One region of the Neobacillus sp. S1227 genome, then DNA from elsewhere that is predicted to be linked to it. Evidence: riboswitches for the same ligand, from Rfam matches in the RefSeq annotation. Region 1 holds a riboswitch; each other region holds the start of a gene.
The links. Region 1 has a riboswitch for thiamine pyrophosphate ahead of tenA (thiaminase II). Riboswitches for the same ligand answer to the same signal wherever they lie in the genome.
Positions count from the first base shown of each region.

Region 1 (4,216 bases):
GGCATGAATCTGCTCCTCTTGCCAATTTCTTTGCCTGCCTCCAAAAGCAATTTCCTCAAATACTGTATCTGTAATAAATTGAAGCTCTGGATTTTGAAAAACAAAACCTGATTTTTCATATAATTCTCTATCCGCCCATTTTTTAAGTTCCGTATTTTGAAAATGAATTGTCCCATTCTTTATTGGCTCTAAACGGATCAGACTTTTTAAGAAAGTGCTTTTTCCACTTCCATTTGCTCCAACGATGGAAACCCATTCACCTTTATGGATGGTTATATTAATGTCCTTCACTATCGTTTTCTTTCCATAGCCAATATCCACATTTTCTGTACGAATCAAAGTATCCTCATTCACTCTTACTAGAGGTTCGGTTTTAAGCCTTTTTGACAGTTTGATAGATAAAGGATGTGAGGCATCTTCCACAACATCTATCCACTTGTATGGGAATAGTTTAGGGCGCCAAATACCAGATTCCACCATTTCACGGTTATAATGAAGCAGAATCTCTTCTGGCTTTCCATCCGCCATAATGCTTCCGCTCTCATTTATCATAATGACCCGATCCATCCATTCGATGCAGCCGTCTAGAACATGTTCGACAAATACCATCGTTTGGTTAGTCTTTTGTGATATTTGTTTCAATAAATCAAATATCTCCATCCTGCCAGCTGGGTCTAGTTGGGCTGTTGGTTCATCAAAAAACAATACTTCGGGTTCTAATGCTAATAAACAGGCTAATGCCAATCGTTGTTTCATACCCCCAGATAGTGTTTCAATCGGTGTTCTCCGGTCAACCTCTAATCCTACTATTTCCATTAAATCTGAAATGATGGTGTCCATTTCGTTTCGAGGAATCGAGCGATTTTCGAGGCTAAAAGCAATTTCTTCATCGACACGAAGCATACAAAATTGAGAGTCAGGCTCTTGAAACATAACACCGGCATTTCTCCTCTGGTAAACATCACCACTTAAATCCGCCTCAACATGCTCAGGAATGATACCTGCAAGAGCGGAAATCAAAGTAGATTTCCCACTCCCGCTTGGTCCGAGTATTAATACTTTTTCTCCTTTATTGATGGATAAAGTAATATTACGAAGGACCTGTTCAGAACGATGATAGAAACGAACAGAAAGATTTCTACATCCCAGAAATATTTCCATGAATGTCATCCTTTTTTCTTTTTTCTTTCATCAATTCATATTGTTCTAAAACACCTGTTTTAGCTAGTGCATCCACCACTACTTTCGCTAACAAGCCTCCAAGAATGATTCCGCTTATTACATGAATTCCTAACGTCGTAAAAAATACTCCTTTGGTGTAAAATCCAAAACCATTAGCCAATACGTTATACACCATTCCCATAATCGCAGCTAGAGCACCAGATAGCATTAACGTAATGAGGTTGTAGCGCTTATATCTAAATATAGCAAAAGCAATTTCGGATCCAATCCCTTGAAAAACTCCTACTAACAATGCCGAAAGACCAAAATGACTTCCTGTTAATAATTCAACAGCTGCTGCCGCAACCTCTGCGATAAAAGCAGCGCCTGGTTTACGAATAATATACGCGACTATTGGACTAGCAATCACCCAAATCCCAAACATAAAACCTGCGCCGATAGGTCCCACTATAGCAGAAATCGGAATCCAAAGAGTTGACCATCCTAAATAAATGACTCCACAAGCAACAGAAAGAATGACGGTAAGCACTACCTCCTTCATCTTCCAATTCATCTTTTCAGCGCCTCCATTTGTACTGGCCATTCCTCAAGTTTATAGGCCATATCCCAAAACATATATTCAAGCTGACAACTAATTAAGAAATGTTCTTTCATCTTTGCTTTTTCTTTTTCTGTTGCTTCCATTGCCCATTCATCTATCCGGGCACAAAATTTGGTTGTTATTGAATCTGTCCGATTACCATAAAAATGAATCCATTCATAAAATGGATGAGATTGGTCGGGATTAACCTCATTTAACAATCTCTTTCCAATTTCCCAATATGTCCATGGACATGGCAGTAAAACAGCCAAAATTTCCCCTAATGTTCCTTCATGAGCAATGGTAAGCATATGACGTATGTAATGAAGCGCAGATGGTGAGAGTGGAAACCCTTGGAGTTCCTCATATGGAACACCCGCTACTTGACAAAAGTTATTATGTGGATGGGTTTCGCTGTTTAATATAAATGATATTTGCTTATTAAACATCTCCATATCCTCTCGGCTCTCACATTTTGCAATGGCAATTCCATAGATTCTAATAAAGGAATTCAAATATTCAAAATCCTGTTTAACATAATGAATAAGCTGTTCTTTTCTTAAATCACCACTCGCAATTCCTCGTACAAAAGGATGTTCAAAAATTGCATCGAAGATCGGACCTGCTTCCTTCCTTAATTCTGCTGAAAAACTCATTAAAATTCCCCCTTATTAGTGATAATGGGAAGACTTTAAATGGAGCGATTGTCTGCTTATAAAAACGAAAAACCGCTCCAAAAATGGAGCGGCAGAATATTTGTAAATATACCCATGCACGGACTCCACTTTCCTACGCTAGTATGAACTAGATCAGGTTCAAAGGGTCCAGAATTACTTCTGTCTCAGCCAAAAAAGGCTCCCCTAGTGGTCTTCCTATTAAGTTATTATTCACTTTACACACGCTTTTTAAAAAAGTCAATGAAATTTATCATTTATTATCTTATTTTTTCAAAGATATTCCATTCGCCCAATAAGAGCAAACCATCATCTATTCATTTGCTCAGGGGTAAGGAGTTTGTGACCTCAATAGCGGACAAGTATTTGGCCATATAAATTAGTAGGTAATGGCGCACTTGCATACCCCTTCTGTTATAATGCATTCAGCTTCTGAGAATTACACTTTACGTTTTTCCTTTTTGAACACCAAATAGGAATAAATCATGACCAGGGCAATTCCCACCAGTAATGCCCCGAGGAAAATGTACATTCCCATCGGACCTATAAAGATGGCCGAGAATGGTACTAGACCTGTGATGACAAAAACATATCCTCCAAACCGGTGTGTTTTTTTCCAGACATATTCAGATGCCAGCGTCCACGGGGTGCGAATGCCAAAGAAATAGTTATGCCGAATTTGGGTCATGAAATTTCCAAGAACAATGAGGAGAATACCTATTAGCACTGGTACCACTTTTTGAAAAGGCACATCGTATCCCAGTCCACTAAACAGCCCCAGTAAATTCGTGATGGCGAGAAATAAGATAACCACAAAGTTGATGATGGAATATGCGCCGTTATGCTTTTTATAAGCGTCCCTTTTCGGGTCTATGGACGGCAGAAAATTTAAAAACAGAAACAGCACTAGGGGTAGTGCACTCATGGTAAGCTGCTCTATTCTTGAACCATACCGGTCTGGATCCCCACTTGGCCCCCAATGAACCGGAATCTTATTTGGCATATGCGGAAAAGCAATAAGATTCACCACTAACGGAACGAAGGAAATAATTAGTGCAATATAAAATAGTTTATTTCTTTTCATGAACCCCATCTCCCTTTTTGTCTAATAACCATTTGATTACATCCTGCAATACAGTTGAGTTTAAGGAGTAAATAATAAACTGCCCTTTTTTCTCATCCACCACCAATCCTGCCGACTTCAGGATTTTTAAATGATTGCTAATCGATGGTTTGCTCATATCAAATTGCTCAGCTATATCCCCTGCTGTTAAATCCTGATCCTTTAACAAATCAAGTATCTTTCTTCGAGTTGGGTCGGCCAAAGCCTTAAAAACCTCATTCATAATATTCCCTTCTTCATTATTTAGTTAATTATCTAAATATATAATAACATATTTTTCTATTCCCAAAAAGGGGTTATAAAACCATTTTTTATTTCAACAAAATTTCGGGCTTTTGACGACAGAGAAATAAATAGTTTAATAAAAAACGAGGCACCAGAACCGTCCCCAAGCCCTCTCGCTGCTCACACTTGAGCTTTCTATAAAATTTAAGAATTCTTTCCTATTTCACATCATAGGTATAACGTGGTATGCAACTTTTGGGAATTGGGACTTATGTGACAAAGTGGCTGGTTTCTAAGGAAAGGTGATGTGAGTTGAATATTTTAGAGGTCCAGAATTTAAAGAAATCGTTCGGTTCCATTCATGCTGTAAAAGATATTAGTTTTTCTGTAAAAGAGGGAGAGATTTTTACCATCATCGGACCTAATGGGGCA
Region 1 covers NZ_AP038276.1:577,305-581,520, reverse strand. Annotated here, with positions in the region: gene ACZ5AE_RS02895 (ABC transporter ATP-binding protein) at 1-1,161, opposite strand, end outside; gene ACZ5AE_RS02890 (ECF transporter S component) at 1,139-1,735, opposite strand; gene tenA (thiaminase II) at 1,732-2,418, opposite strand; TPP riboswitch at 2,532-2,634, opposite strand; gene ACZ5AE_RS02880 (SdpI family protein) at 2,876-3,520, opposite strand; gene ACZ5AE_RS02875 (autorepressor SdpR family transcription factor) at 3,507-3,782, opposite strand; gene ACZ5AE_RS02870 (ABC transporter ATP-binding protein) at 4,097-4,216, shown strand, end outside.

Region 2 (4,216 bases), 2.7 Mb from region 1:
ATAATCCCGATCCACTATGGTTAATTTGCCGATGCCAGCCCGGACGAGTGCTTCAGCACTTGCAGATCCAAGTGCCCCAACTCCAATGATGAGTACATGTTTATTGAGAATTTGCTGCTGGCCGTCTTTTCCTATCGGTGAAAACAACTCTTGCCTAGAGTATCGATCATTCACCCGATACTCATTCCTTCCTTAGGGCTGCTGGCTGTCGCATATCGTTTTTTCTCAATTCGGCCTGCTTCATAACCAAGCATTCCCGCTTCAATCGCCAATTTCATCGCTTTTGCCATTTTAACCGGATCCTTTGCTGCTGAAACTGCAGTATTTAATAGCACCGCATCAGCTCCTAATTCCATTGCACAAGCAGCATCAGCAGGCGATCCTATGCCCGCATCGACAATGACAGGGACTACGGCTTGTTCAATAATAAACTGGAGGTTTACCGGATTGATAATCCCTTGACCAGAACCGATTGGCGACGCCCCTGGCATGACAGCATGGCAGCCTGCTTCTTGAAGTTTCCAGGCTAACACCACATCATCCGAGGTATAAGGGAGTACAATAAAGCCTTCCTTCACCAATTCTTCGGTGGCCTTTAACGTTTCAATCGGGTCAGGAAGTAACGTTTTATCACAGCCGATCACTTCAACTTTAATCATGTCACATAAGCCTGAAGCTTTTGCTAACTTAGCGATTCGGACAGCCTCTGCAGCTGTTTTCGCTCCTGCTGTGTTTGGCAGTAACGTATATTTATTGGTATCAAGCTGCTCTAAGAAATTCGGCTGGCTCGATTCGAAAATATTCATCCGTCTAACTGCAAATGTAAGGATTTCTGCTTCAGACACTTCGACCGCTTGCTTTTGGATGTCGAAGCTTGGATACTTCCCCGTTCCTAGCAACAAACGAGAGTGAAAGGATAATGGACCAATTTTTAACATATCAACCGCCTCCTACAAAATGAACTATTTCAATTCGGTCTTTATCTGCTAATCTAGTACTTTGGTGTTCTAACTTGGATAATATTTCACCATTCACTTCTACTACCACTACCTTATCGTGGATTTTATAATGCTTGAGAACATCTGAGACAAATATGTTATTGTCTGGTATTTGGGTCAACTTGCCATTTAAGGTAACCTTCATGTTCTTACCTCCTGCCCCGAATAATTTTTCAATACTTTGATATAAGCTTTTACGGCTAGAATGGGATCACTCGCTTCTAACACACCAGACATGACAGCAATCCCGTTTGCCCCCGCTTTGATTACCTGCCCTGTATTCTCTGGTGTTATTCCGCCAATGGCAATCACCGGAATATCCATTTGGGTAAGCCTAGTCAATTCCCGAAGCCCTTTTGAGGGCTTGTCCGGTTTTGATTGGGAGGGAAAAACATGCCCGTATAAAAGGTAGTCAGCACCCTTCTCCTTTGCCTGTTGTCCTTCCTCGTAGGAGTGAATGGAAGTCCCGACCCGTAGTTGAGGAAAATGTTCTTTTACACATGAAGTGTCCAAACTATGATAGGCTAATTGAACCCCAAGGGCCTTTGCCACGATTGCAACATCTACCCGATCGTTAATCACGATTTTTGCAGGTGGGACGTTTACATTTGTTAAAAGTTCGACTGCTTGAAAAAGTTCCTTTGCTGATTTTTGTTTTTCACGCAAGTGCAGTGCAGTTACAAATGGATGAATATTCTTAGCTATTTCAGCCAACTGGTCAATCGGCATATTGCCATTGGATATAAGATGCAGCTCTTTTTCTTTTAGACTAGTAAAAATACAAGCCCCCCTTTGATTCGATTTCTCTGGTCTATGGAAGCGCAAAACAGGCACAACAAAAAGCCACTTCCTTTTGTAAGAAAGTGGCCGAAATTTAGAAATGAAAATTTTGCTCTCCAAAAATCCCGTTGTCCACTTCCCTACGCTGGTATTAACCAGATCAGGTTCATAGAGTCCCGAAGTCACACTTCAATCTCAGCCTTTTAAAAAGGCACCTCTAGCAGATTTGATTCATATTCATTTGAACATATACCTTTTATGGGTTTATGTTAACACATTAATCAGAAAAGTCAAACATTTCAAACTGAATATTTGCCCGTCCTTTTAATCAAATTATTTTGAAATATTTTATATATATACCTATTTTGAGATATGAGAACCATCCCCATTCATCAAATTTTTATGCTATAATCAGCTTAATATAGTGGAAAGCAGGCTTTGTATGGATAAAAAAGTTGGCCAATTTCTAATTGAGAATGAACTAAAGTTTCTAAATTTTTGGGAAGAGGAAATTATTATACATCACCACAAGGATAATCCGGGACTAATTTTAAAGAATGGGTATTTAATGTACCATCTCATAATAAATTCTATTTTAAATGGATTCTCAGATGAAGATGTTAAATCCTTAGCTCACAAAGTAGCCTTGGAACGCGTCGAGGCTAATATCAATATTGGGGAATTTGTTTATAATGTCAATCTGGGCAGGAGTATTATTATTAAATACTTAAACCTTTCCGAACTCACCCAAGAATATCTGAAGTCTACTATTGACTTGGTCAATAAACAGTTTGATTTATTCAGTTATTATGCTGTTTCTAAGTACACCGAGATCAAAGATAAGAAACTACAAGAACAAAATTTATTTATTTCTCAAACACATAAGGACAGGTTGGCGATTCTTGGACAAATGTCTTCGAGCTTTGTTCATGAATTTCGCAATCCGCTAACTTCCGTTATGGGCTTTATAAAACTATTAAAACACGAGCATCCTAATCTACCTTATTTAGATGTCGTCAGCCAAGAATTAGAGCAGCTTAAGTTCAGAATTACTCAGTTCCTTCATACTTCCAAACTGAACATGCTGGCAGAAAGCCAGAATGAAGATATAACCATCCATTTATTAATAGAAGAAGTGCTTGATTTCCTCTATCCAAGCATCGTCGACGGTAATGTCCATATTAGTACAAATATCGATGCCGATATTTGTGTTACTGGCGATAGAAATGAGTTAAAACAAGTTTTTCTAAACCTGTTAATAAATGCCGTTGACGCAGTGTGTGAAGAAGAACATCTGCGAAAAATTGATATCCAAACAAATATAGATAATCAGCAAATCAAGATTCGTATTTCGAATAATGGCCCTACTATTGATCCTGAAACAGTACACTTAATTTTCGAGCCCTTCTTCACTACGAAGAAACTAGGTACCGGTATCGGCTTATTCGTATGTAAGAATATTGTTGAAAAACATCACGGTGAAATAGAATGTAAATCAGGTAATCATTATACTACCTTTCAACTTACATTACCTATTAAAAAGAATTAGAATTCATGCGCACCGCAAATGCGGTGTTTTTTGTTGTAAAAAAGAAAACGTTTAAAACAAGTCATTGGACTCATTTAGCCTTTCTATTCGACCGAACCTTCAATGATTCGCCTGTTCGGGCTTATAGAACCTTCCTATGATACGGAACTTTTAGGATTCATCGGTTCGGGCTCATATACCCTTTCTATCCTACCAAACTTTTTTAGGATTCTTCGGTTCGGGCTCATATACCCTTTCTATGCTACCGAACTTTTTTAGGATTCTTCGGTTCGGGCTCATATACCCTTTCTATGCTACCGAACTTTTTTAGGATTCTTCGGTTCGGGCTCATATACCCTTTCTATGCTACCGAACTTTTTATGGTTTCATCGGTTCGGGCACATATAGCCTTTCTATGCTACCGAACTTTTTATGGTTTCATCGGTTCGGGCTCATATAGCCTTTCTATGATACCGAACTTTTTTAGGATTCTTCGGTTCGGGCTCATATACCCTTTCTATGCTACCGAACTTTTTTAGGATTCTTCGGTTCGGGCTCATATACCCTTTCTATGCTACCGAACTTTTTATGGTTTCATCGGTTCGGGCTCATATAGCCTTTCTATCCTACCAAACTTTTTAAGGATTCATCGGTTTTGGGGCATATAGCTTTTCTATACTACCGAACTTTTCAATGATTCGCTAGTTCGGGGTCATATAACCTTTCTATGCTACCAAACTTTTGAATGATCTAACGGCTCGGGATTATTAAAACCTTTTTATGATACCGAACTTTTGAAAGATACAAAAATTTACGTCAAAATAATAGTTTTCAAACTGAAATAACTACCTTACCTTGTGCATGCCCCTGTTCAAAATACTTGAATGCTTTGAGGCACCATTGATTAAAA
Region 2 covers NZ_AP038276.1:3,645,443-3,649,658, forward strand. Annotated here, with positions in the region: gene ACZ5AE_RS18160 (thiazole biosynthesis adenylyltransferase ThiF) at 1-174, opposite strand, end outside; gene ACZ5AE_RS18165 (thiazole synthase) at 171-938, opposite strand; gene thiS (sulfur carrier protein ThiS) at 940-1,143, opposite strand; gene tenI (thiazole tautomerase TenI) at 1,140-1,823, opposite strand; TPP riboswitch at 1,899-2,007, opposite strand; gene ACZ5AE_RS18180 (histidine kinase N-terminal domain-containing protein) at 2,221-3,327, shown strand; partial or broken gene ACZ5AE_RS18185 (NAD(P)-dependent alcohol dehydrogenase) at 4,197-4,216, opposite strand, start outside.
Region 2: another riboswitch for thiamine pyrophosphate. It lies ahead of tenI (thiazole tautomerase TenI); the one in region 1 lies ahead of tenA (thiaminase II).

Region 3 (4,216 bases), 1.9 Mb from region 1:
TGTCGTTCATTAAAAAACCTCGTCTGATTGACGAGGTTTTTCATGGATTATTCAGTTCAAGAGCCTGAACAAGTATTAGATAAATCCAGCAAGTTTTTTTGCATAAAGCATATTGGTTTTGAGTATTTCGTAATATAGGTCTGGGTAGCCGGCGACAAGGGCGATTTCGTGGGAGGGGTTGCGGTATTGGACATCGAGTATCCATATTTCCTCATTTTCATCAACCTTTACCGTTACACTGGCATTGGCAAAATGGACTCCATTGCTTTCAATTGCTTTGACGGCTGCAATCGATTTATCCGAAATTTCCTTGATCATCATGGCCGTATTCACCTCGTCAAGATCCCAAACTTCTTTTAAAGTCTCCTTTCCCAATTCCACAAAAGGATAGATGGTGCTTAGTACTGTCCCGGGTTTTCCTTGTCTTGCAAACATGTTCATGACCTGCCACTTACCCTCCGGATTTTTGATGACAATCACACTAAAATCGATAGTCCGGTCATGTGTGGTTAGCAGCTCAATTGATTGCTGGATCATCCACTCCCCTTCCTGAAAATAGGAACGAAATAATTGATAGGCTTGTTTTTGGTAGGTATATTTAACTCTCTCAGATGTCCTTTTAAGGGGATTCGTAATCACTATATAATCATTATCTATGGAGATTTTATATATGGTGGAATCTTTCGAGGTACTAATCGACTTGACAATCACTTTAGGGTGTTTTTCTAAAAAAAGATAAAGTTCTTCAGGAGATTCGTAGAGAATCGACTCTGGCAGGTAATCTCTCACTACATAAGATGATTCCAAAATTTGATGGATTGTCCATTTTGTTAAGTTGAAATCATTAAAAACCGTGTCCCCGATAACATCTTGAAAATGTTTGATCCATTTTGAACTTGCCTTTCTTGTTAGGACAAATAGTGAGGAAGGATAGGGGAAAACACCTTTTTCCCACTTTTTGTAATTCGGGTTGTAGACATAACCCTTAATCGTTTCGTTCTCTTTATTTACACCTTCAATGGAAAAAACCAGAATGGCCCCCTTAATATCACTATAATATAATAAATAATCCAAAAGATCATCGAGTTTATTTTTTAAAGAATCATGGTGGTACCCTGCCAATAAACCGATAAAGGGTCCAAAGTGGATTTCGTTTCCTTTTAATAGAATTTCATAATGACAGTCAAGAGGAATATTTAATTGCTCAAGAATATCTGAAGAAAGACTTACCTCGTTTTCCTCTAGGTCAAGTGATGTATGAACAGAAGCTTGAACAGTTTGGCTGCCGAAGCTTACTAATCTTTCAGCTGGTTTAGTCAGCCCGATGAATTTTGCTACTTTTGGATGCAGACTTAAGTGGCCTACTTGTCCACTATCACGCCGTATTCGAAAAAAACTTTCCAATTATTTCCCCTCCTAGCATAAATGTGGTTAAGTTATTGTATGTTCGTTTTATTAATATTGTTTTTATTAAAGGGAAAATTGGGAGCTAAGTGGCCAATTTGGTTGTTAGCCTTTAAATTTTTTTGGGTTTGGAAAAACAGTATTATAGATAGTTTATTTTATTAAAATAATAAATAAATTTTGCATTTAAACCCAATTCGGATGGATAATGGAATTTGTAAATAAACGGGGAAATTAATTATATTTTCTATTATTCCTCGGGAAAGCGCAGGATAAGACATTTTTCAGGCTTTTTTTGTCGGTTGATGGCGCTCCGAAGCCGAAAAAGCTCGACAATGAAAAAACAAAGGAGAATTCAATTATGAATAAAAAGGTTATTGTGTACACCACGGACGACTGCATTGAATGCACTATGGTAAAAAAGGTACTTACAGAAGAAGGAATCCTATTTGAGACAAGGAACATTGCTAAGAATTCCGAGTATCAAAAAGAAGTGGAGAAATACGGTTTTCTCGGTGTTCCTGTAACGGTTGTCGATAACAGAGCCGTTAAGGGTTTTACAAATGAACTTAAAGAATTGATGGAGCTTGCGAAAGGGAGCTAATAATTTCATGTCTCGCTCTCTAGCATCAAAAACATTTTTCTTTACAAAACAGTGTTTAAGGTTTATTCTGATGTTAATTTCATAACCAGTGTAACTACTAGGGGTGCCCTGTAAGCGGGCTGAGAGAAAACGGCTAGTTTTTAACCCTTCGGACCTGATCTGGATAATACCAGCGTAGGCAAGTAGACCATGTTTAATTTTTACGGTTTCTTACTTAACTTAACCAGGTCCTTTATGAGGGTCTGGTTTTTTGTTTTATAAAAGGAGGAGAAGGATTTGCTTAAAAACAACTTGTTTGAAACATTGCAAAAAGTAAGAGAAGTAAAACCGCTTGTACATAATATTACGAATGTAGTAGTAACCAATTTTACTGCGAATGGACTTTTGGCTCTTGGGGCATCACCGGTAATGGCCAATGCTGCTGAGGAAGCAGCAGATATGGCACGGATCGCTAATTCGCTAGTTTTAAATATTGGTACGTTAAATCCGAAAACGGTAGATTCGATGATTTTGGCAGGGAAGGCAGCCAATGAACAAGGCGTTCCGGTTATTTTTGACCCGGTGGGTGCAGGGGCAACCCCGTATCGGACGGAAACAGCGCAAAGAATCATGAGGGAATTAAAGATATCCATTATTCGCGGGAATGCCGCTGAAATTGCCAATGTCGTTGGCGAGAAATGGGAAATCAAAGGTGTTGATGCGGGGACCACAAATGGTAATATTACCGCTCTAGCCATGTCTGCTGCAGAAAAATTAAACTGCATCGTCGTCATCACAGGGAAGGAAGATGTCATTACGAATGGCAGGTCTACTTACGTTGTGGATAATGGGCATCCATTGTTAACAAAAGTGACAGGGACTGGCTGCTTGTTAACTTCAGTCATTGGTGCGTTTACCGGGGTGGAAAAAAATTTAATGCAGGCATCTGTTGCTGCAGTCTCGATATACGGAATAGCCGCAGAAAAGGCAGCGGAACTAACGGTGCAATCAGGCCCAGGAAGCTTCCAAATCGAATTTTTGAACCAGCTTTCGAAGGTTGCTTCAGATGACATCAATCTCTATGCTTCCATAAAAAAATTAGCTGGAGGAGAGTAATAATGAAAAAGGCGTTAACAATTGCAGGTTCCGATTCTGGCGGCGGAGCAGGAATTCAGGCCGATCTAAAAACGTTTCAGGAGTTAGAGGTTTTTGGAATGTCTACAATAACGGCTGTTACTGCACAAAATACATTAGGCGTCCATGGAGTTTATCCGATGTCAGCCGAAGCGGTTATCGAACAGATGAAAGCCATTGGTGAAGACATGGGAACTGATGCGGTGAAAACGGGCATGTTATTTAATGCGGAAATTATCGAAGCTGTATCTGTTAACCTTACAAAATATCATTGGGATAATGTTGTTGTCGATCCTGTAATGATCGCAAAAGGCGGCGCTTCCTTGCTGCAAACGGAAGCAATCTCCGCCATGAAAAAGTTTTTATTACCGCTTGCCAAAGTGGTTACCCCGAACATACCTGAGGCAGAGGTTCTATCCGGGATGTCTATACGTTCAGCGGAAGATAAGCGGGAAGCAGCAAAAAAATTACATGCCTTAGGCGTACAAAACATTGTTCTGAAAGGCGGCCATGATGAAAACCCTTCAGAATCAACAGATCTCCTATTCGATGGAAAAGAATTCTTTACCTTTACAAGTAAGCGAATTCCGACTAAGAACACACACGGCACTGGCTGCACTTTTTCAGCAGCTATTACCGCTGAACTGGCTAAGGGAGCAGATGTATATCAAGCGGTCATCAAGGCGAAGGATTTTATTCAGGCTGCAATTGAAGATGGAATTGTGATTGGGCAGGGACATGGGCCGACAAATCATGGTGCATACCGGAAAAGAATCATGGAGATGGTTCAATCATGATAAACTTACGCGAAGCCTTGAAAGTATATTTTATTATGGGAACAGCTAACTGCAGGAAGGATCCGGTTGAGGTATTGAAAGAAGCCATCGCTGGAGGAATTACGCTTTATCAATTTCGGGAAAAAGGCGAAGAGGCATTAATCGGAAAAGATAAATATGCTCTTGCGAAAAAACTGCAAAGCCTATGCAAAGAACACAGAATTCCGTTTATCGTTAATGATGATATTGAACTGGCAATCGCACTTGACGCAGATGGGGTTCATATCGGTCAGGAGGATGAACCGGCAGAAACAGTCAG
Region 3 covers NZ_AP038276.1:2,455,959-2,460,174, forward strand. Annotated here, with positions in the region: gene ACZ5AE_RS12475 (YheC/YheD family protein) at 76-1,404, opposite strand; gene ACZ5AE_RS12480 (glutaredoxin family protein) at 1,766-2,008, shown strand; TPP riboswitch at 2,098-2,206, shown strand; gene thiM (hydroxyethylthiazole kinase) at 2,285-3,103, shown strand; gene thiD (bifunctional hydroxymethylpyrimidine kinase/phosphomethylpyrimidine kinase) at 3,106-3,918, shown strand; gene thiE (thiamine phosphate synthase) at 3,915-4,216, shown strand, end outside.
Region 3: another riboswitch for thiamine pyrophosphate. It lies ahead of thiM (hydroxyethylthiazole kinase); the one in region 1 lies ahead of tenA (thiaminase II).